Regions from separate parts of the Paenibacillus sp. FSL K6-1122 genome, predicted to be linked through region 2. Evidence: predicted binding sites of a transcription regulator. Region 2 holds the regulator's gene; each other region holds the start of a gene.
What was found. Region 2 encodes LexA, which represses DNA repair genes until DNA is damaged. Its sites were predicted from a motif close to CGAACATATGTTCG; they were not measured.

Region 1 (8,176 bases), 1.4 Mb from region 2:
AACTAAAATACATTTATGGTCTTGGCGTAGCTCATCTACAATTTCATCAGCTACACGGAATGGACAATCCAGAGCAGGCAGGAACGTTCTTCCTTGAAGATTGACAATCGCTAGCTCTTTCCCTTCGCCTTTGACAACCGTGTACCCTCGTCCTGGTGTGCCTGGTGGAAAGTTCGCTGGACGAATCATGCGGGGCTCATCATCTATAAAATCAAAAATATCCTTATTGTCCCAAGTATGATTACCAAGTGTAATACCATGTACACCCCAGTTGAAAAACTCATTTGCGATTGCACCGGTAATGCCACGACCTGCTGCCGCATTTTCACCATTCACAATCACCACATGTGGCTTATACTTTGATTTCAGGTACGGTAAATTTTCCTTTAATGCCTTACGTCCCACGTTACCTACAATGTCACCAATAAACAAAACTTTCATTGATTACTGCCTCCTCAATTCCTGCAAAGTCCTCTTACTTCAAATGTTGAACCTTTGCAGGACTCTATCTCATGCTCCATAATGTGTAGTTGCCTTTTAACAGGCTATCAACAGGAAAAGTGGCCCACTACTGCGGCCACTTTTCCGTAATGCTCTATTTTGCGTATTCAACCGCACGGGTTTCCCGGATGACGGTGACTTTGATGTGACCCGGATAGTCGAGTTCATTCTCAATCATCTTCGTGATGTCACGGGCTAAGCGGAAGGCTTCAGCATCATCGATCTTCTCAGGCTGTACCATAACGCGAACTTCGCGTCCGGCCTGAATGGCGTACGATTTCTCGACACCTTCGAAGGACTCTGAGATTTCTTCCAGCTTCTCCAGTCGTTTGATATACGTTTCCAGCGTTTCGCGGCGTGCGCCTGGTCTTGCTGCGGAGAGCGCATCTGCTGCGCCAACCAACATGGCAATGACCGAAGTCGCTTCGCAATCTCCGTGATGGGACGCGATACTGTTGATTACAACCGGATGTTCTTTGTATTTCTTCGCCAGTTCCACGCCAATTTCGACGTGTGATCCTTCCACTTCGTGATCCAGCGCTTTACCGATGTCATGCAATAGACCTGCACGTCTTGCCAGAGTTACGTCTTCTCCCAGTTCGCCAGCCATCAGTCCAGCCAGATAAGCGACTTCCATGGAATGTTTCAAGACGTTCTGACCGTAACTTGTACGGAACTTCAACCGGCCCAAAATTTTGATCAGATCCGGATGCAGACCATGCACGCCCACTTCAAAGGTAGCTTGCTCACCGTATTCACGGATGCGCTCATCCACTTCTTTGCGGGATTTCTCAACCATCTCTTCAATCCGTGCCGGGTGAATACGTCCATCAGCCACCAGTTTCTCCAGGGCAGTACGGGCGATTTCACGGCGAATCGGGTCAAAGCCCGACAGAATAACAGCTTCTGGCGTATCATCGATAATGAGGTCAATCCCTGTAAGGGTTTCAAGCGCACGGATGTTACGTCCTTCACGACCGATAATCCGGCCTTTCATTTCTTCATTTGGCAGGGTAACAACAGATACCGTTGTTTCCGCTACGTGGTCAGCCGCACAGCGTTGGATGGCGAGTGTAATAATCTCGCGGGACTTTTTGTCCGCTTCTTCCTTCGCTTGTTGTTCAATGTCCTTGATCATTTGAGCCGTCTCATGACGAACTTCCTGTTCTACGTTGGACAGTATGATACTGCGTGCGTCTTCCATGGTGAGGTTGGATATACGTTCCAACTCTGTCACCTGGTTTTTGTAAATCATTTCGATCTGCTGCTGAGTCTCATCAATTCGTTTCTCTTTGTTAGCCACTTGCTCTTCTTTACGTTCGAGTGATTCCAATTTTTTATCCAGCGACTCTTCTTTTTGCAACAATCGTCTTTCTTGTCGTTGAATTTCATTCCGACGTTCACGAGTGTCTTTTTCAGCTTCAGCACGAATGCGATGGATTTCATCCTTCGCTTCCAGCACCGTTTCTTTCTTCAGTGCCTCTGCCTCTTTCTTCGCGTTCTCCACGATTTGTACGGCAGCTTGTTCCGCACTAGAGATTTTAGCCTCTGCAAGAGATTTGCGAATAAAATACCCTACTCCGAACCCAATGATTAGCGCGGCCACAACGAGAGCGATCATGATTGCAGGTTCCATACTGTTCACCTCCTCGTTGGTTCCTCCAAGGCATTCCTTGGGTTAATTTGCAGTTTTCAAACCTTACATATGTTTGGGAATAACGAATACTCACGGCGATCCCCCGCCGATTTTCATTTCACATGTACATGTTTCCACGTACTATTCACTGTTTCCAGCGAACCCATAATTAAGAATGGTATAAATCTTAAGAAACCGAAACCGCTTTTTTGGAAGGAAAAAGGGTTGTCCATTTCTTACAGACTCATGTCCATTTTAGTATTTGACGAAAGAAATTGTCAAGAGAATGCAGTATAGAGACTCTGGTCTGCTAATCCCATAACAACGCTTCGTCATCTTCAGGGTCCCCAGCCTCATCTTCTTCAATTAAACAATTCACGACCCGGCGCACCATATCCATTGAAAAACCACGTCTCATTAGGAAGGGAAGCGTTTTATTTTTCTTCTCTTTGACGTCCCCTTTGACCTGATTCCATTTTTTGCGTCCGGCACTCAAGGCAGTCTCAAATTCCGCATCTGTACTGATCCCTTCTAGTGCCTCAACAATGAGATCATTGGCAATGCCCTTTTGACGCAGCTCTTGCCTTATCCACAGTTTTCCCTTCCGCTTGCCCTCCATACGCTGTCTTGTCCATTCCTTCGCAAATAGATCGTCATCCACCAGGTTCTCCCGCTCAAGCCGATCCAGCGCCTCTTCAATCAAAGGTGCAGCAAACTCCTTCTGACGAAGTTTCTGACTTAATTCATGGCGCGTACGTGGCTTATGCTCCAAAAAACGCAGAGACTGTGCATACGTCCGCTGTCGCTCATCAGCTAGAATGATATCTTCCAGATCCTTCTTCATAAACGTATTACCTTGAGTCATCCTGTATTTAATCATCACATCTTCAAGAACCGTAATGGAGTGGATGCCAAAAGTGATTCGATAACGAGCTTGCCTGCTCTTCGTTCGTTCTACACGTGTAATAATAAGTTCTTCGTTGTCCGGAAATTGGGATAGGCCGTCCTGTTCTGCTTCTTCATATAAATCCTCGTCATGTTGATCCATTCTGGTCTCCCCTTTCATAACATTCTCATTCTGACTACGCCAAGCACATCTTCACATAAGACAAAGAACACCAATAATACAAAAGACCGGGAACTCTGCCCGGCCTTTACTCCACAGTTAGCGTGCTAACAGCCCCTGTCCATTGGGACAGGGGCTGTTAGACAGCACGAGTACTCCCACTACAATCCATTATCCAGATTGATCCAAGCTCAATCAGATAAGTTTACGGAGTCCAGTGGGGAACACCCTCAGGGTCCTCCCTACAAGAGAGGTTTTGAGAGATTACTCGTTGATTTCAAACAATTCTTGTTCTTCTGCTGCTTCTTTTTGTTGCTCTTCACTAGTTGGCGCAGGAACTGCAGTAACCAAGTTACTGGCTACACGAATTTTTTGTTCAATGATGTCAGCAATATCTTTATGCTCTTTCATGAACTGCTTTGCGTTCTCACGGCCTTGTCCTAAACGCTCGCCTTCGTAGGAGTACCAAGCACCACTTTTATTAACGATGTCCAGCTCTGTACCAATGTCAATGATACTGCCTTCTCTCGAAATACCCTCGCCATACATGATATCCACTTCCGCTTGTTTAAACGGAGGTGCCACTTTGTTTTTCACAACTTTAATACGAGTACGGTTACCAATCATGTCATTGCCTGATTTGATACTCTCAATACGACGCACATCCAGACGTACTGTGGAATAAAACTTCAGAGCACGACCACCAGGTGTTGTTTCCGGGTTACCAAACATAACGCCGACTTTCTCACGAAGCTGGTTAATGAAGATTGCGATTGTTTTGGATTTGCTGATTGCACCAGACAGTTTACGCAGCGCCTGAGACATCAAACGCGCTTGCAAACCAACGTGTGAATCGCCCATTTCGCCTTCAATCTCTGCTTTTGGAACCAATGCGGCTACAGAGTCAATAACGACGATATCTACTGCACCACTGCGTACAAGAGCTTCTGCAATTTCCAGCCCTTGCTCACCCGTATCTGGCTGAGACAGAAGCAATTCATCAATATTAACACCAAGTTTGCTTGCGTACTGCGGGTCAAGAGCATGCTCGGCATCGATAAATGCAGCTTGTCCACCCGCTCTTTGTACTTCAGCGATAGCATGCAATGCTACGGTTGTTTTACCAGAGGATTCGGGTCCATATATTTCAACAATACGGCCTTTAGGCAAGCCGCCTGTTCCTAATGCAATATCCAAAGCCAAGGAACCACTGGGAATAATTTCCACATTCATATGAGTGGACTCACCCAGTTTCATGATGGATCCTTTACCAAATTGCTTCTCTATTTGACGGAGCGCCATATCAAGCGCGGCACGACGGTCTGACAATAAGCTCACACCCTTTACTGTTTATAAGATAATGATACCTTGTTTTAACACGTTTGCCAAGCTTTTTTTCGAACATACATTCGTTTTTTTTGTAAAGGCCGAGGCGCCTCTTCCTCAAGGAAACTTTCCATTAAACAGAAAAAAGAACCGTAAACAAGGCTATAAAGCCTAATTCTACGGTTCTTCCGTCTTCCTTAATTATACTTGCTTGGAACTGTAAATGCAATCGAAGCTATTAACTAATCAATCCATCGCCACAAGTTTTTGCCATAAGCGATAGAGAATCGCTTTGGCTGAACGAATGCGAACCGTCTCGCGATTACCATTAATACGCAGCTCATGAATTTCCGTCTCTTTTCCACGTTCAGCAAGAGCGATGAAGACAAGTCCGGGTGGTTTGCGTTCCGAATATCCCGGTCCAGCTACACCGGTAACAGCCAAGCCAAAATCAGCATCGCCAATCATGCGGATCTGCTCAGCAAGCACTTTTGCAACCTCAGGGCTTACCGCCCCAGGTGCATCTTCACCTTCCAGATAATCATGAGGCACATTCAGCAGCTTTTCTTTAATTTCATTGGAGTAACAAACAATTCCACCTTTGAGCATTGATGCACTTCCGGGTACAGAGGTCAGACTTTGCATGACAAGCCCTCCTGTACAGCTCTCAGCAGCGCTGAGTGTCAGCCCCATGTCAGACATCATGGTTACAATCGTGTACTCTATAGGCACATCCTCGTTCGCGTAGAGATGTTCTGTCAAACGTTCCCGAATCTGAACCTCCATCGCATCCAGCTTCAGCTTCGCCTCTCCCTCACTCGCAGCCTTTGTGGAGACACGTACCGTAACTTCGCCTTCGCTCGCGTAAGGAGCAATCGTAGGGTCTGTCTGCGCGTCAATCAGATCCAGAAGTCGATCTTCCAGAGCAGATTCACCAATACCTGCGAATTTGAGCATTCGGGAATAGATCGGCATCTCTTCTGTGAGTACATGCTGGAACAGCCAAGGTTTGACTTCCTGTTCAAACATTGGAATCAACTCTTTAGGTGGTCCAGGCATCACAACATAATATTTGTCATTGTCAGAAATCGCATTTCCTGCCGCAAGGCCCGTTTCATTGGCCAGAGGTGTTCCGCCATCAATAACGATCGCCTGACGTCTGTTATTCTCTGTCATATCCACATTACGATCTCTGAAAAAGCTCTCAATTTTGTCCATTGCCATTCGATCTGTATGCAGTTTCCGGTTAAGAACAGCTGCGAGCGCATCCTTGGTCAGATCATCTTGGGTAGGTCCGATGCCACCGGAAAATAAAATAACGTCTGCACGGCTCTGCGCAATGCGAATAGCTTCACTAAGTCGGTTCAGGTTATCCCCAACCACCGTTTGGAAATATACATCGATCCCCATCGCAGCCAATTCACGGGATAGGTATCTGGCATTGGTATTGACGATTTGTCCAAGCAGTAGCTCTGTGCCAACTGCAATGATTTCTGCCTTCATTGAGCATCCTCCTGTACACGTGGTGAGTGATCAAAGGGCAATAGGATAATTTCCTATTGCCCCTGACCCAATGCTTCCTTCATGATTACCCATTTAAGAACAAACCATTATGCTTTTGTTAAATGAAGCAAATTTTTGTTTTTGATAAAGTAATCGATACCCGACCAGATAGTAATAAGCGCTGCTGCCCATACCGCGATAATATCGACGTGAATACCCGTGTATGAAAACGGGAAATTGTTCAACAGCAACAGCACAATCGCCACAATCTGCACTACAGTCTTCAGCTTGCCCCAAGCACTAGCGGCAACAACCGAACCATCCAGCAATGCAATTTGACGCAAGCCGGTAACTGCGAATTCACGACTAATAATCACAACTGCAATCCAGGAATCCAGCTTGCCCATCTCCACAAGCGAGATCAAAACTGCAGTAACCAGCAACTTGTCTGCGAGTGGATCGAGCAGTTTCCCCAGATTGGTAACCATGTTATTTTTCCGCGCAAGGTATCCGTCAATTCCATCTGTGCTTGCGGCGATGATAAAAATAACAGCAGCAATCAGTTGATTATACGGAAGCGACAAGCTTCCAAGCTGCAACGGCTCTGGATAAAATGGAAAATCCACGAGCAGGAACACCATCAAAAAAGGGATTAAGCAAATTCGTGCAAGCGTAATCCGGTTGGGTAAATTCACAAGACGCCCTCCCTCATATCCTCCATTACTCCAAACAATCATCATAATCCCGTTATCATCATCCGGAACATGAAATGTACAGTTTCAATGTCAATCCATATTAACATGATCCCACTATGTAGAAACGCAAAAAATAAAGTCAACCGCTCAAAAGCAAAACGCTTTAAACGTTCCGGTGACTTCCAGAAGATGTACTGCTTTTCACAAAGTCAGCAAACGATGAGGACTGGACTTGATGCTTGACTGCCAGCAATGCACACTTAGTATAATATACGCCCAATACCGTGTCAAAAAAACACTTTTGCTACAAAAAGGCCTTATTACTTGAAATTTGTATATTGCAAATCCAGAGGCAGGTTAGCACCATTTAGCAGCTGCATGACAGCTTGCAAATCATTTTTACTCTTACCAGTTACCCGAAGTTGATCTCCCTGAATCTGACTCTTCACCTTCATCTTGGAGTCCCGAATCAGGATATTGATTTTCTTGGCGATGTCCTGATCAATCCCCTGTTTAAAATTCAAACGCTGGCGGACTGTACCAGAAGACGCTGGCTCTACCTTTGCGTAATCAATGTTTTTCAATGGTAGACCACGCTTCGCCATTTTGGATTGCAGCACTTCAATGACAGCCTTGAGTTTGGTCTCATCATCAGATACGATCGTTAACGCATCCTTATCCAGTTTCAGGCTGCTCTTGCTGCCCTTGAAGTCATAACGAGCGCCAATTTCTTTCTCGGTTTGTGTAACGGCATTTGTCAGTTCTTGCAAGTCCATTTTGGACACGATATCAAATGAATTTTCTGAGCTCAAACCAGTCACCCTTTCAGTTAATCGTATGTTCTGTAACATTATAGAGGATACCTTAAGCAAAAGTCTAATTTCAAGCTGTTTTACACAAAGAAAAAAGCATTTTTGGCTTCCACTTCAAGTGGCTGCCAAAAATGCTTGCTGGTCCAGCTTCCAACCTAATAGCGGCTGCGGTTGGGCTGTCTGAACATATCGAGCACACCCAAAAGTACATGTGCAAGTCCAAAACCCAATATTCCGTAACCCCAAGCACTTGGAGTCAGGTAATAACCCAGGAGGCTGACAATGATCCCTAAACCTGTTACGATCCAGCTGACTGTCACAGCCATCCACCTCACTTCACCAAAAGTTAACTGCAAGTTAAGACACGATTATTGTCTCCTGCAGTTGACCCGGTTATTCGCTACCCGTGGTACCCCCTGTACCGTCCGTTGATCCATTTTCAACACCTGTGGAAGAAGGAGTGCCACTACTATCTTCACCAAGCTTCAAACGGATCCGATTGGTCGCCTTGCCATCCGTTACAACCTGCCCGCCAACCTCAATCGTGGTCGCTGCAGCGTAACCGGACTTAATATACATGCCTGTACTATCAAGCTCAAAGGTATAGCTGTCACCTTCGGCTGTGTTACCATACTCC
Region 2 (8,176 bases):
ATCAATAAAAGCGAAGCGCTCGCCTACAAGCTTTCTGAAAGAAAGCTGCATCGGAAGCATATGCTATCACCGGATTTTCCCTTTTAAAAAGGGAATCGAAAAAATCTGGGGATAACAGCAATTGAAAGGTTATTCTGTCATCGGAGTGTTCCGTGTAAATCATCTTTAGTTCAATTTATATAGCTGCTAGGTATTACTGTTTAACAGACCCTAACATGATACCGGTTACAAAGTATCTTTGGACAAATGGATAGATGGTGAGTATCGGCAAGATGGTTAATACCATCGTTACTGACTTAATATTGGCAGCAATCTGTGTCAGGTTATCAGCTGAGGTTGCACCGGCAGATGCCCCACTTGTCGCTCCTGCAATCATATTGCGCAAATAAATGGTGACAGGGAACAGTTCTTTTTTGTCCAAATACAGAAAGGCTGGGAACCAGGAATTCCAATGACCTACTGCGTAGAACAGCACCATGGTTGCCATAACGGCTTTACTAAGCGGCAATATAATGCGTAACAAGATCCCGTAGGTGTTCAAACCGTCAATGGAGGCAGCTTCCTCCAGTTCTTCAGGCATATTTTCAAAAAATGACTTCATGATCAGCATGTTGTATATGCTAATTGCGCCAGGAACAACAAGTGCCCACATGGTGTTGTTGAACCCAAGGGAATTAATCAACACATAGTTTGGAATCAATCCACCACTGAAGAACATCGTGAATACGGCGAACATCGTCAGAAACTTGCGACCCATCAACCTCTTTTTGGACAGGGCATATGCGAAAATAGTCGTCATAAACATGGAGATTAACGTACCTACTACAGTGTAGATAATCGTATTTTTATAATTCGTCCAGAACATGCTGTCACGTGAGATGGTCTTGTATGTCTCCACATTGAATCCTCTTGGGAACAAACTAACCTTACCCGAATTAATATAGGACTCACTACTGAAGGATTGTGCCACGACATTTAAGAATGGATAGAGCGTTATAAATACCACGAACAGCAGAAAGATGACATTGAATACTTTAAATACCTTGTAAGATCTGGATTCCTGCATGGTGCTCCTCCTTTACCATAAGCTTCTTTGTGTCAGTCTGCGTGAAATGGCATTTACGGAGAACACCAGAATCAGACCGATCAGCGATTCGAACAAGCCAATTGCGGTAGCATAACTGAAGTTACTGGATTCCAGTCCCACCCGATACAGGTAAGTGGAGATCACATCAGATGTCTCGTAGATAAGCGGATTGTACAAGAGTAAGATTTTTTCAAATCCAACTGCTAGGAAATTACCCATGTTCAAAATCAATAACGTCACAATCGTTGGCAAGATCCCTGGTAACGTTACATGAATCGTTTGCTTCCACCGATTGGCACCATCGATACGCGCAGCTTCATACAAAGAATCATCAATGGTTGTCAGTGCAGCCAGATACAGAATTGCCCCCCAACCCATACCCTGCCATACCTCAGAAGTGATATAGATTGTTCTGAACCATTCAGCCCGCTGCATAAAAGGAATATTGTCTCCGGTGAAGAAAGCCACCAGTCCATTAATGGAACCATTCACTGCTGTCAGCTGCAGGATCATACCCGCAACGATAACGATGGACAGAAAATGAGGCAGATAAGACGCGGTCTGTACAAACTTTTTGAATCGTTTACTCTTCACTTCGTTAAGCATCAAGGCAAAAATGATTGGAACCGGGAATGTAAAGAGTAACGCAAGTCCGCCTAACATCAGCGTATTACCGAATACTCTCCAGAAGGTAGGGTCCTCAATGAACATTTTGAAGTACCTTAAACCAACCCACGTTTCTCCAAATATACTTCCCCCGGGAACAAAACGTCTGAACGCAATCACATTACCAATCATCGGTCCATATTTGAAAATAAGGAGATAAATGATGGGAAGGATTAATAGTGAATACAGCTGCCAGTCTTTGCGGAACAAAGTTGCTGCCGTTCGTAATCTGCTCTCTTTACGTAAAGATGTCATGGTTAACGTTGTTTTAGCGGTTTCCGACTCCATGTGTTTTCACTCCGATCCAGGACTTGATAAGTAAGAGTAATTCATGTACAGTTCCCATCGTTTCTCCTCTAGTAGAAGACAACAACTCCTTTAACTTCACCCCCACTACCAAATAGATAATTGCTAAATGTAAGCGATATCAATTTGATGTATTATGTAGAATCACACAATCCAAGGTGCTTCACCTCATTCATTAGCACTTACTAAGTGGTGTGTTTCCAAATCGGAAGAAGAAACCCTAAAATATTAAGCGCTTACAATCAATCGAAAATAATAAGCAATAACTCCCTGCTTCCATTTAATGAAGTAAGTCAAAAAGAAATTGCTTTATGACAATCTAAATACTAGTCATACTAGTATGTTAGTTATATTCTAATCCAGCTTCCCCCTAATTTCAATAACTTTTAGTAAAAAAAATGGAGATCTCTTTTAACAAGGTAATTTACTCAACAAGCTCAAATAAAAAAACATTGGTAACTTCTAGAACGACATCATCGTTCATTGAAGCTTCCAATGTTTCAGGGTGCTGAGGAAAGATGTTATAACTGATTCCGCTTAGAAATTAGCAATAAGCTGATTTAATTCCGATAAATGTGTTATTTCATGGTCTGGCGCATACGCTTCATTGTTGGTCTTATGCTCACGGTTAATCCATACGGATTGGATGCCAGATGATAAAGCACCACGAATATCAGTCGTTAACTTGTCTCCAACCATCAAACTCTCTTCGGGTTTAACACCCAGTTTACTCAAAGCATGTTCAAATATCGACGGATCTGGTTTTCCTTTTCCGAAGTTACCCGAGATAATAATCTCATCAAAGAAAGGAGTTAATTCAGGTACACTATCCAACTTCTCTTGTTGCAAAGCAGGACAACCGTTCGTTAACAGCAACAGTTTGTACTTTCCTTGTAACTGACGCAAGGTATCCATCGTTTCTTCGTATACATGAGGTCTGGATCTCCGTTCTACTCCAAACTGCTCGGCAAGTTGTTCAGCAAGATCTTCCCGATCTATACCCAACTTCAACAAGCCACGACGCCAGGATTCTTTACGGTAAACTGGAGCAAGTTGTTCCAACTGACGAAACTCAGGTTGATCCCCACCAGTAAAGTTAGCCCAAAGGCCTTCAAACGGATTGATTCCAATCATTTTAGTAAAAGGAAAGGTTTCATATGATTCATACAGTCCACGTGCCTCATTACGAACAGCTTCTTCAAGTTCTTCTGGTTTAACCCCAGTCTCTTTCGCTGCGATTAGACAAGTCTCATGAAAAGATTCTCGAACACTACGCTCATCCCATAATAAAGTATCATCTAGGTCGAACAAAATCGCTTTTAACGCCATTCCGATCATCTACCCCTTTATGCAATAATTACTTTTCGACGGTTTCCACGGTGATCTGGTGTGCTTTTGCAAACTTCAGCAAACGTTCTGCAATCGCATCTGTATCGTAACGGTTCAATAACTTGGTGAACACCCATCTTTTCCCGCGACTGTTATGTTCGATAACAACTGTACCTGGTTCAATTCTGAATTTGACGATATCGTCAACCCCAATTGAACGTTCACGATTACCCTTCGTCGTTATAATCCGATTACTGCTAATCTTGATGTATGGACGACGAAGCATGAAGATGACTGCCAAAAATACGTAAAGCAGCATGGTCACCCAGTCCCAAGTTGTCATTGGAGCTTGCACAAGGAACGTGCTCATAAACAGATACAAAAAGGCGAGACCAATCAAAAATATAGGGAACAAAAGACTGCGTCCCTTAAAGACTTCTTCACCTGGTGTACCTGTGATTGGTTGACCACTTTTTTTGCGTTGCTGATTTAACTGCTTGGAATTTTTCTTAACCGTTCTCTCGAACGAACGCGACATGAGAATCCCCCTTATGTGTCTTTGTATCGGCTTACATAATTGCAAACCAACATTTCCCCCTATAAATTGCACACTCAAAATAACAGGAAGAAACCTAAATATCATAATGATATCATTAGGTTTCGTTAGTGTTTGAGTTTGCCTTGGTGGCCTTTGTCATTCTCATCATCAACAATCTCAATGGTATCCAGTTGTTGTCTGAAATTGCTGCGAATATTACTCAAATAAATCTCTCTTAGCTCGGCACGTTCAGCAAGCTCTTCCTCCGACAATCCAGTGGACTTTTGCTTACGAGCCAATTCGTTAATGCGTGCTACCAGACTATCTATATCCAAGCTTGTCCCCTCCAAAAATACAAAGTCATATTAACTTTGCCATTATAAAGGCTGCTTGTCAAGCTGACACGCGCTAACACTCATTGATGTGCATTTTATTCTGCAAATTGCGGTAGAGCTAGTACTTGTCCCACTTGGATGGAAGTTGTATGAAGTTGATTCACTTTCTTAATTGCTTCTATATATATACGTGTATCCATATTCGTCGGTTTATGTTCCAAAGAAATACTCCATAATGTTTCCCCTTGTGAAACAGCTATCTTTCCTCCAGGCAGAACATCATTCTCATTGCCGGCAAATACAGTTAAAACGGTGCTGCATCCAATAAATATAATCATAGAGGTAATGACTACCTTTAACATCCATGAAGAAATCTTGAAACGCGCTAAAACCTTCTTGTAGTTCCCTATGTTAGACTTCACCAGTTCCGAATTCATTGGTTCATAAATGCTTTGATAAGTAGAATATCTCATTAAATACCCGCCTCCAAACGTTTGTTCCTATCTGTTGGAATCAATATAACACGAACACTTGTTTTGTTCAATAGATTTTTAGAACAATTGTTCGCTTCTTTTTTGAAGGAGAAATATCTTATTTCAAGTCCTTTTACAAAACATTTGCAGTATTATGCTCTGACTTTTGGACAATTTCTGTTCTATAAGCTAAAAAACACTGATTTAATGCTATTTTATTTAGAACTTATGTTTGTACGAACGGAGGTTCTATGTTATAATTTTCCCAAACGTTACTAAAATGGGGTTGATACGGTATGTCGAAGATATCCAGCAGGCAGCAGGCTATTCTGGAGTTTATACGAAATGAAGTCCGGTTGAAGGGGTATCCTCCTTCCGTACGGGAAATTGGTGAAGCGGTTGGACTGGCTTCCAGCTCAACAGTACATGGACATTTGGATCGTTTGGAGAAAAAAGGTTTGATCCGACGCGACCCTACCAAGCCAAGAGCCATTGAGCTTTTGAGCCAAGAAGAATCTGAGCATTCTCATCAATTTGCTCATAGCGTTGCACGTATTCCTGTTGTTGGTAAGGTTACAGCCGGGGTTCCAATCACTGCAACCGAGAACATTGAAGACTACTTCCCTCTTCCTACACATTATGTAGGCGAACAGAAAGTGTTTATGCTTTCGGTAGTCGGAGATAGCATGGTGGAAGCTGGAATCGTTAACGGAGATTACGTTATTGTCCGTCAACAGCAAACTGCTGATAACGGTGATATCGTCGTTGCAATGACTGAAGACGATGAAGCTACAGTGAAAACGTTCTATAAAGAGAAAGATCATATTCGCCTTCAACCGGAGAATGCGACCTTCGAACCTTTACGTTTGAAACATGTTAGTATTCTGGGTAAAGTCATTGGCCTTTTCCGAGATATTCATTAATATTTAACTTGAGTAACAAAACTAGATGTAATGAAATACGAAAGAGGTTATCCTGATCAACAGGACAACCTCTTTTTTCATGTTTATGTTATTTTAGCGGCTAATTATTCACTGCGTTTCAGAACACTCTTGTGATGCGAGAACACATCAAAGCTCTGTTGTCCGTGATATGAGCCCATACCGCTCTCTCCTACACCACCAAACGGGAGGTAGTGTGAAGTCATATGAGAAAGTGTGTCATTAATACATCCCCCACCGAAGGATACTTGATTCAGAACCTGATCCTGCAGCTGCTCATCCTGTGTGAAGAGATATAGCGCCAATGGTTTTGGCCGGCGAACAATCTCATCCAGCATAGGATTCAGGTCACTGTACGTAAATACAGGAAGAATCGGACCGAAGATCTCTTCTTGCATGACAGCTGATTCCCAGTTCACATCTCCAAGTACAGTCGGCTCAATGAGCAACTGCTCTCGTACAGAACGTCCACCAATCAGCGTTCTGCCATCTGTGAGGAATTTCGACAACCGATCAAAGTTACGCGCGTTGACAATATGCGGGAAATCAGCGTTCTGTAACACATCATCCCCAAATTTATCTTTGATCTCTGCGCCAATCAGATTGATCAATTCGTCATGAACTTGTTCATGTACAAGCAAATAATCCGGAGCAACGCAAGTTTGGCCTGCATTCAGGAACTTACCACGAACAATACGCTGGGCCACCAGCTTCAGTTCTGCATCGTTATGGACAATAGCAGGACTCTTGCCCCCTAGCTCCAGGGTTACAGGAGTCAAATGCTCCGCAGCTGCCTTCATAACAATGCGACCAACACCTGTGCTTCCTGTGAAGAAAATATAATCAAACTTCTCTTTCAACAATGCTGTACTGGCTTCAACTTCCCCTTCCATAACGGCGATATACTCCTGAGGGAAGATCTCCTGAATCAGATCATATGTCAGACGAGATACCGCTGGTGTTAATTCAGAAGGCTTGATAACTGCACAGTTACCGGCTGCAATTGCTCCAATCAGTGGACCAAAGGCCAGTTGGAAAGGATAGTTCCAAGGTGCAATAATAAGAGCCACTCCGTATGGTTCAGGGTAAATGGTGCTCACACCATCCGGCATAGCCGAATTGGTTGGGACTTGTTTTGGTGCAGCCCATTCCTGCAGGTGTTCTAATGCAAAATCCAGTTCACCCAAAACAATGCGAATCTCGGAACCGTAAGCTTCCGCCTCAGATTTGTTCAGATCTGCCCGAAGTGCATCTTGAATCCGTTGCTGATACTTTTCAATTCCCTTTCTAAGCTGTTGAAGTGCATTAATCCGATACTCGATATTTTTAGTTTGTCCTGTATAAAAAAATGTACGTTGTTCTGTCACAAGTTGTTTAGCCTGATCCATATTAACATCTCCAATTAATTATTTAAAATTAAATTGTTTAAAATTTAATTAAAGTATACCTCTTCTATATGAAACTTTCAACATACAAATGAAACATCCATTTGTATGTATTTGAACGATGGTTGGAATTTTAAATGAGTGAATGCTAGTATTCCTTTCTATTTCATGGCTATCAGAATTTCTAAGGAAGTTTGATTTAAATCTTTTGCTTCAGACAGTTTAATATTAATGAAAAGTGAGTTTTGCGATTATCTAAATCGACGAACGAATATGTTTGTTATAAAGGTAAGCCTTGGTCACAGATAAACACAAAAATGTTACGTGGGCAAGTGAAGAAGAATCAGGGGACATGTTTTGGCAATTTGCTTTCAGATGATTTATCCATTCCCGGCCACAACTTCACAACGAGCAGATTTTAATCCAACAACTACATCTGAGAGCTGTCTTCGAAGAAAGGGTTAAATAATATCAAATCAACTTGTACTACTTCTATTAAAAAAAGTCATCTAGTATCTCACTCATCCGCTGCATTTCATGATCGTCCAAATCTGTTTAGATTGGATATACTATTTAATCAGTTGGAGGAATTTTTGGAAGTTACGTTAGTAGATCTGTAGGGGAAGAAATACAAATCACAATGTAATATATATCATAATTTTACATAGAATTATATGGTATTTTTAGAAAGTAAAGTTTTATAATTCATTCAAAAAAATTTAGGAGGTATTTACATGAAAAAGAAACTAGCCACAATTGGAGCGCTCACTGCTATAGTAGCAAGTATTGCTGTTCCAGCATCACTTGCTTCTGCCTCATCTTCTGTTCAAGGTTCTGTAACTGCACAAAGTGTTACGATTCAGGCGACGCAAAAATATGTGAGATATTCAGATGCTAACAATAAGTATGGAGATGCGAAGTATGTTCCAAAGACATATACTTATGCTGATGGAGTTTGGTATGGAGTACTCAATCTAGCATCTACTACCTACTCAAACGGATTATATTACGGAAACTATGAAGGTTACGTAACGAAAATGGAGTAATTTTGTCATCACAATAAAATTCACGTATATTAAATATAACAATACTAAAAGAAGGCTTCTGAATTCTAAA
Region 3 (8,176 bases), 1.6 Mb from region 2:
ACTGTTCTTTGATCATCAAAACTCACAAATAGTAGTTAGAAAACATGAGATTGATGAGATTGATTACAAAGAGTTGTGGAATAAATTTAAAAACTTCAATTCCGATATTGCCGAAGAAATGAATAAATACGAAATTGAACTAAAAAACAAATCGTAAGGAGATTCTATATTCTGAATAATTATTTGAATACGGCACTGTGGATGTTACTCACAATGATTTTTGCATATATTCCCGTTCGTTTAATTACCTTTGGAAACAGGATGAGATTTTCGCATAAAATATACTTCTACGGGATGATGGGATCATTTATAGTAGTGGCAGTTCTGCGAAGATTCAATATTGCTTAAGAGGAGCTGAGGGAAATAGTTGATTTTGCATATCTAAATTCTCCAAAGGGCAAAGAAGAGATGAGTAGAAGACGTGAAGAGCGAAGAGAACAGGAGGAGCTTGAACGTAAGACGGTATCATTCACGGGTCACAGACCGTCTAAGTTAGGGAATTGTTACAGCCTAAAAGATGAAAAGTCTAAATACATAAGTGGCAAGTTGAAACCAGTTTTAGAAGAACTCATTAAGAGTGATGGTGTTGAACGGTTTATATCTGGTGGAGCAATAGGATTTGACCAGATTGCCTTTTGGACCATACAGGGATTAAAAAATACATCATATCCAAGTATCAAAAATGTTGTAGCTGTTCCTTTTAAGAACCAAGCAATTAAATGGACTGATCGTGAAACTCAACACTGGTATAAAAAGATGATTGAAGTAGCCGATGAGGTTGTTTATGTGGACGAGTTGCCAGAATATAAAGTCGAAGGTGTACCCATTGGTGATTATCATGTAGCAAAGATGCAGAAACGTAATGAGTATATGGTAGATCAGAGCAGGATTATCGTTTCAACTTGGGATGGGACAAAAGGCGGTACGGGCAATTGCTGTAGATATATTAGAAAAGTAGGTAAGACATTATACAATTTGAGGCCGCAATATGACTTTGAACTAGACATTACATATGGGTTTAACGGATAGAGGAGATAAAAAATGAAGAATAGAATTTGTGTTTTATTATTGGTAGTAGCAATGATAATGCTTACTGGTTGCGAAAAAGACAGAAAGATAGTTTTTAATCAGACATACATAGAAACAATCAGCACACAAAAGGGTGATATAATGATTTTTAAAAACTCAGATGGACATAAGTATGGTTGGATTCTAGATCCATCTGATTCATTTAATCCAGTTAAAAACGAAACCTATGATATTGAGGTTACACTAGAAACCATCACTACATATGGAGGTTTTATTAAAGGAATTACAGAGAAATAACTTGATGAAAGACAAGTTTTAATAAGAAAAGGGGTGGAGTAATCCACCCTATAGTTTTACCAGCTTATTCTCAGGTATATCATACTTGTAGACTACGCCATTAGTCAGTTCAACATAATAATATCCCCAAGTGACAATGTACTCAGGATGATTTTCATATACTCTAATTACAAAATACTTTCCATCTTCGCTATAACCCTCATCCATCATCCCAAGCTTGAATTTATCTACGTCCTTCTTAATTTTCGAATATACGTACTTGTAGGCATTGTCTTCATTTACAATATATTTCGGCTGCTTGCCGATATAAAGACTATCTCCTTTTAATGAAACCTTCTCACCGATCGCACTGCTCATGCTTCTTACTGGTACATATGTAGTGTTCTTGTACGTTATTGCATCAGTTGTGGACTTCTTATTTCCATCTACGTAAAGATTGACTTTCTGGATTACTGCTTTAATCGGTGTGGTAGTGGCTGCAAATGCTGTTGCTCCTGTAATTGTTGATCCGATCAGAATACCTATGACCAAACCCTTTAACTTGTCCTTCATCGTAATTCTCCTCTGTTATGTGAAATAGATTGCTTATTGTAGTATACAACTTAAATATCTATATGAACTACAAAAATTTCCTGTTGCATAAGGAACGTCTGTTCGGTGTATAATACTTATACAAACAAACGTTCTTATTTGATAATGGGAGTGATAATAGTGGCTAAGAAAGAGCGGACAATCATGTTAATCGACATGCAATCGTTTTATGCCAGTGTGGAAAAGGCTAAAATGCCACAGTATAAAAACAAACCATTGGCAGTTGCAGGAGATCCAGCAAGACGTTCAGGAATAATACTTGCTGCATGTCCTTTAGCTAAAGCGAAAGGCGTATCAACCGCTGAACCATTATGGCAGTCACTTCAAAAGTGTCCTGAGTTGATCATTGTAAGACCGCATATGCAAGAATATATAGAGGTTTCGACTCAAATTATGAGTATAATTGAGGAATTTACTGACTTAGTAGAGCCCTATAGCATAGATGAGCTATTCTGTGACGTGACTGGAACGTTGCACCTTTTTGGCAACGACCCGATTGATTTGGCAAGACAGATCCAAGATAAGATTTACAATGAAACGGGTGTATATGCGAGAGCTGGTATCTCAACCAACAAGGTGATGAGTAAACTTTGCTGTGATATGATCGCAAAGAAAATTGAAGGTGGTGTATTCTTTCTTAAAAAAGAAGAACTACATGAACATATAGGCGATAAGCCAATTCGTGATATGTGGGGCATTGGCTCAAGAATGGAAAAACACTTGTGGAAAATGGGGATTCGAACAATAAGACAGCTTGCGAATACACCCTTATCAAAATTGAGAAACAAATGGGGTGTTAATGGTGAGGTTATTTGGAGAGTGGCTAACGGACTAGATGATTCTCCGGTAACCATAAATACTCATAGTGTGCAAAAGGATATTGGTAATGGCATGACACTCCCTAGAGATTACACAGAGCAGTGGGAGATTGACGTTGTGATTCAAGATATTTGTACCGAAGTATGTAGACGTGCACGTAAAAAAGGATTAATGGGTAGTGTGGTTACTATGAGTTTATCTGGTGCGGACTTTGATCATCCAACTGGATTCAGCAGACAGGTTAAACTTCAAGATCCCACTAATATAACGGTAGATGTGTGTAAGATAGCTAAACAGATCTTTCGGCAACATTGGGATGGTCAACCCGTGAGACGAGTTGGGATATCATTATCCAATCTTTCCAATGCTGAGACATATCAACTGTCATTGTTCGATGATCAGGAACAGAAGAGAGCGGTGGACAAAGTAATGGATGACATCAAGGATCGCTTTGGTGATATTGCAATATTACGGGCAAGTTCAATTACATCCGCTGGTCAGGCCATAGACAGATCAAATAAAATTGGGGGACATTATAAATGAGTAAAAAATTGCAAGCAAATGGATTGTGGGAATCAAGTCGTATGATGTTGCCACAACATAAAGAAAGAATCATTGAACATCGATCACGAGACAATATAAGAACAAAGCCATCTTTACATGAAGATGAAATTGAAATTATGTCACTTAACTTGCGAATGTCATTGAGTTACACTATAGAGGCAGACATCGAAGTTTTTAATGAATTTGGGAATAGGACAGTTAAAGGTATAGTTGCCTCGGTCAGCAATTCTGGAAAGAGAATAAAGCTTGAGACAGATACGGGATATGAGTTCTTCAATTTTGATGACTTAGTTTCTGTAAGATTGAATGAAGGAGGAGATACATTTGAAACAGACACCTGAAGAGTTGTTGGCTGTCAAAAGATATGTTGAGTTGCCATATTTAATGAGTTCGATTGAGCATGACAAGAAGCAAATGGCTAATTCAGATATGAAATTGAAAACTGTTTATATTGATCACCTTGATAAGATACAAGCAATAGTTACTGCCGTGACCTACAAATTGAAAAACTACCTAAAAAATAAAGACATAAAAATCATCGATTTAACTAAGACCAGTGAAAGTCTAAAGATTGAGTACTCAATTAGAGGTTATACTCAGAAAATGGTTTTGTTGTGGAGTAAGGTCAAGGTGGACATAACACTTATCCTCAGCGAGTATATGAGAGTTGATATAACAGAGTTAAAGTGAAATATAATGATTGACTTAATTACAATAAAATAATACAATATGATTATAAAGTAAAGATTTAACTTGAAGGAGTATTGAGTTTATATAGAGAATAAATACTAATAACATTATTACTGGGGGAATTGTTGTGGGCACAAGGATATGGTATGAAGTTTCAATGACTAGTGCTTTTGAGGAAATACGATTTGTCAGAATGTATTATAATGCAACAAATAAAACAGCGGTCGCATATGTATCAAATGCAAATAATGAACTCCCAGAGAACCTTAAAACGAGAGTGGAGGAATTTCTTAGAAATCAAGGTTCTGCGCACTTGTTACACAAGGTCAAGCCATACTCTGAAATTGAGGCAGATCAAGTTTCTTTTCTTGCTGATCCTCCTTTGGAGATAAAAAGGCTTGCTTTGCTCGGTTCTTTAAACCAGTCAGGAATTAAAAAGTCTTTGAGTTTAGCATTTCCATTCTTAGATATGGAACTTACCAATTTTGAGAATGGAGTACTTAAAATTTGGATATCTAATCAGGACAGTCTGAGTCAAATGGAATGTCAAATTATAAGAGATTACTCGAATGAAATTGTACCACTAGGGGTTACAGTCGAATTTATCTAAATCTGTAAAATTAGTCTTTCATAAGGAGTGTTGTTAAATGGCGAACTACAGTATTAGTGAAATGACTCAGGGAATGACACAGGAGGAAGTTGATCTTGTCTATAAAGGTGTCGGCAGCTACAAAGGTTGGTCATGTGCAGAAGTTGGAGCGGGGCTCGTAGCGATGCATAAAGACCAAGAAGTAATTAAAGCATATAGAGGATGGGAAGTAGATAATTGGATTCCTGTGTGCTGGCAAGAGGTAAAGCAAAAGATTGATCAGTATGAAGATAGAAAAATTCACATGAAAGAGTAGTTTCATAAAGAGGTGATAAATTGAAAAAGAAAAAAACTATTATCAAAGAAGAATGGATTAAGGATTATGTTGAGAATAATGGCCCAGTTAACATTTTAGATGTTAAATTTGTGGATGCATACATAGATGAGTTCAATCCTAAACATGCAATCCAGCCATTCGGAGCAAATAAATGCAAGGAGCTTGGTAAGATGTTATCAACGCTTTATAATGACAACATCTTAAATAGAAGTAGGATTAGTATTCATGGACTTGGATATGACTACCCAAACTGGGTCTATGTATATGAGAAAAGACAATAAAACGAATCTTTCATAAGGAGAGCTATATGAATATTTTTGAAGCATTTATCATGATGAACTTAGGACACGTAGTAAAAACTAGTGATGGCACTTGGTATAAAAAAGAGGGCAATGTTCTAGTTGATTCCGAGAATAAGGGTAAAACATGGTACACCACAGAGGAGTTGATTTTTGATTCTTTGAGTGAACAGTGGGAGCTAGTTGAATGAAATGTGAGTTTGACTAAGAAAGGGGAAAAGAAAATGAATCACAATCTTGAACTGATTACAGAATTGAAAAATTCACTTCCATCCAAGAGGATGCTACAGGTTGTCAGTGCGGCTATTGTGGATGTTGGGGATACTACATTCATATTAAAAAATAGAGGCCCTGAGTATATTCTATGAAATATGCCGATTTTACATACTACAACGAAAATCATGGCTCTGATCTTCATTATAATTATGATGAGATTGCAAGAAAGAATGTTAGATTTGACTTGAGTTTATTTGGAGAAAGAGGGAAAAGAGCAGTAGACATCTGCCAAGATCATAAAAATTTTGAACAATATCTGTTTCAAGACTAAACGAAATATGACTTTCTTAGAGAAAGGAATGGGTAACATAAGCATCTATATTACTGGCGATATACACGGAACAATCAGTGTAAACAAGAGGCTCAATACAAAGAACTTCCCACAGCAGAAGCAACTTACTAAAAATGACTATGTGATCATTGCTGGTGACTTTGGGTTGATATGGGATGGAACTAAAGAAGATCAGTATTGGCTCAAATGGTTAGATAAGACTAAATCATTTACAAGTTTGTTCATCTGTGGGAACCACGAAAACTTCACCTTGCTTGAAGAGTATCCAGTGGAGATTTGGAATGGTGGTAAGGTACATAGAATTAACGATAGCGTAATTCATTTGATGCGTGGACAGGTATTTGAGATTGAAGGTAAGAAGTTCTTCACGTTTGGTGGAGCTGCATCACATGACAAAGAGTATCGTAAGGAAGGCAAGTCATGGTGGAGTCGTGAGATGCCATCACAAGAGGAATACGAAGAAGGCTTGAAGAACTTAGAGAAGTACGACTTTAAAGTTGACTACATACTGACACATACGTGTTCCACTACATCACTAGAGTATATTGAGCAGCGTTGTAATATACGAATGGATCGAGATGAAATGCATCCATACTTTTACGGCATTGAACAGAAGGTAGAGTATAAACAATGGTACTTTGGACATTTTCACCATGACTTTGAGTTACCAAATAATCAAAGATTGCTGTATACAGATATCATTAAGATAGATTAGGAGAAGATATGATGGATTTAAATTCTTTGAAAAAAGCACTAAAAGATCTGACTGATGATGAACGTATGGAGATATTCAGTGATTATTGTTTACACTGTGGTAGACATGATGTGAATGAGAATAACTCACCGTTCTTTAGAAGTTGTCAATGTTGGAATGACGAATAGAAGATAATCAAACAAATATTTTACCTAAAGGAGACATATGAATTTGAAAAAGGAAATTGTCGGATGGTTAGGTGGATATTATGATCAATTGTCCATTCATGATAACAAGAAGGATGCAGAAAGAGGTCATTATGGAGGCGAAACATTGGACAATTTAACAAGAGAATTTCAGGACAAAAAAGTTAAGATTGTAATCGAGATCATTGAAGAATAAGTGAAACGCACACTTTACGAAAAGAGTGATATAAAAAAATGATTTGGATTCAGATTCTTGTATTTCTAATTGCTCTGTTCTATCTACGCGGTATCCTTAGATTAGGAAGAGACACATTGTTTATAAAATCTGTAGTTGTTGTTCTACTAATAGTCGTATTTGTATTGCCTTTTATTTTCATTTACAATATCTCTCCATGGAAAGAGGGGCTAGCATTGTTATTGATATATTCTTTGTTTTATCTAACAATGATCATTTACCTTGCAAATATCAGGCCTAAAAATAATTAATCTTAATCAAATTTTCCTTTTACAGAGAAAATGGAGGAATTAAATGAGTAAAACATATGTAAAAATTTTTGAAGACATAGAGTACTATCGAATACTATATGCTGGAGCAGATAAGCAAATTGCTGAAAACACAATAATTTGCAATGTTGACCAGAATGATTATAGAGATAGCGATTACGCATCTCATACTCTTCAAATTTGGGAGAATGGGATGATTTTAGAGGAAATACATACTGACGTGGATGGAAAAGAAATTGAGGACGAACAAGACTAAATCAAATCTTTCTTTCACATAGAATAGGGGAGAATATAAATGAGTTTGAATGAAAAACAAGCAGATGTGTTAGAAATATTAACGGGAACACATAACCTTGAGTACGATTTCGCAAAAGAAATTGCAATTGAAACTTATGGAGACATGGATGCAGCAATTGGAGCTCTCACGTTGTATAAATTGGGATGGTCTGAAGAAGAGGTAATTAGGTCACTACGCAAATAATTGAAATGAAGGTGAAGAGATGGGAAGCAAAGTGATAGTTAGAGATGCGTCTATCTGGAAAGAAGCGGTAGGAAAAAGTGGTAAAATTAAAGGGAACCCAATTCGCTTGTCCAACGGGGAGGAACTATTTCTTGTATCATTTGATGACAGAGAAACCGATGAATTGAGTAAATCTTACGGGGGATTTACCTTTAAGAAAGACGACTTAGAGTTTAAATAAAAGTTTACTTTCACAGGAAAGGAGGAATTTAGATAATGGGTTGGAGCATTGATTTGGTATCAGACAAAAAGATATCAGTAGAACAGGCTGATATATTGGTTAGCAATTTACCTGCGAAATTTTCGTTTCCATTAGGCAACACTAAGCAACCATGGGGATGGGTAACAATGGTCGATATAACACTTAAAGATGATAATGTCATGTGGTTAAGTGGATCATATGGCATGTCAGGTAAAATTGCAGAAGAATTTGCAATACATATAAAAAATGAACTGAAGAGTTTGGGTC

Region 1: recA (recombinase RecA) is a predicted target of LexA. The motif match lies at 4,602-4,615, and genes of this name have one in related genera.
Region 3: NSQ20_RS12160 (DNA polymerase IV) is a predicted target of LexA. The motif match lies at 2,000-2,013, and genes of this name have one in related genera.

The regions. Positions count from the first base shown of each region.
Region 1 covers NZ_CP150272.1:2,803,784-2,811,959, reverse strand. The annotation lists gene NSQ20_RS13015 (TIGR00282 family metallophosphoesterase) at 1-441, opposite strand, end outside; gene rny (ribonuclease Y) at 596-2,137, opposite strand; gene NSQ20_RS13005 (regulatory protein RecX) at 2,448-3,185, opposite strand; gene recA (recombinase RecA) at 3,468-4,532, opposite strand; gene NSQ20_RS12995 (competence/damage-inducible protein A) at 4,776-6,032, opposite strand; gene pgsA (CDP-diacylglycerol--glycerol-3-phosphate 3-phosphatidyltransferase) at 6,140-6,727, opposite strand; gene NSQ20_RS12985 (YajQ family cyclic di-GMP-binding protein) at 7,048-7,539, opposite strand; gene NSQ20_RS12980 (hypothetical protein) at 7,695-7,859, opposite strand; gene NSQ20_RS12975 (RodZ domain-containing protein) at 7,933-8,176, opposite strand, start outside.
Region 2 covers NZ_CP150272.1:4,221,776-4,229,951, forward strand. The annotation lists gene NSQ20_RS19030 (carbohydrate ABC transporter permease) at 194-1,066, opposite strand; gene NSQ20_RS19035 (ABC transporter permease subunit) at 1,079-2,041, opposite strand; gene NSQ20_RS19040 (HAD family hydrolase) at 2,597-3,388, opposite strand; gene NSQ20_RS19045 (hypothetical protein) at 3,417-3,926, opposite strand; gene NSQ20_RS19050 (DUF896 domain-containing protein) at 4,052-4,261, opposite strand; gene NSQ20_RS19055 (LysM peptidoglycan-binding domain-containing protein) at 4,357-4,734, opposite strand; gene lexA (transcriptional repressor LexA) at 5,031-5,657, shown strand; gene NSQ20_RS19065 (aldehyde dehydrogenase) at 5,762-7,063, opposite strand; gene NSQ20_RS19070 (hypothetical protein) at 7,795-8,106, shown strand.
Region 3 covers NZ_CP150272.1:2,666,463-2,674,638, forward strand. The annotation lists gene NSQ20_RS12140 (AbrB/MazE/SpoVT family DNA-binding domain-containing protein) at 1-157, shown strand, start outside; gene NSQ20_RS12145 (SLOG family protein) at 409-1,029, shown strand; gene NSQ20_RS12150 (hypothetical protein) at 1,042-1,326, shown strand; gene NSQ20_RS12155 (stalk domain-containing protein) at 1,375-1,878, opposite strand; gene NSQ20_RS12160 (DNA polymerase IV) at 2,023-3,279, shown strand; gene NSQ20_RS12165 (YolD-like family protein) at 3,276-3,641, shown strand; gene NSQ20_RS12170 (hypothetical protein) at 3,625-3,990, shown strand; gene NSQ20_RS12175 (hypothetical protein) at 4,118-4,600, shown strand; gene NSQ20_RS12180 (hypothetical protein) at 4,638-4,895, shown strand; gene NSQ20_RS12185 (hypothetical protein) at 4,916-5,197, shown strand; gene NSQ20_RS12190 (hypothetical protein) at 5,224-5,406, shown strand; gene NSQ20_RS12195 (metallophosphoesterase) at 5,791-6,498, shown strand; gene NSQ20_RS12200 (hypothetical protein) at 6,709-6,879, shown strand; gene NSQ20_RS12205 (hypothetical protein) at 7,213-7,443, shown strand; gene NSQ20_RS12210 (hypothetical protein) at 7,483-7,668, shown strand; gene NSQ20_RS12215 (hypothetical protein) at 7,688-7,888, shown strand; gene NSQ20_RS12220 (hypothetical protein) at 7,924-8,176, shown strand, end outside.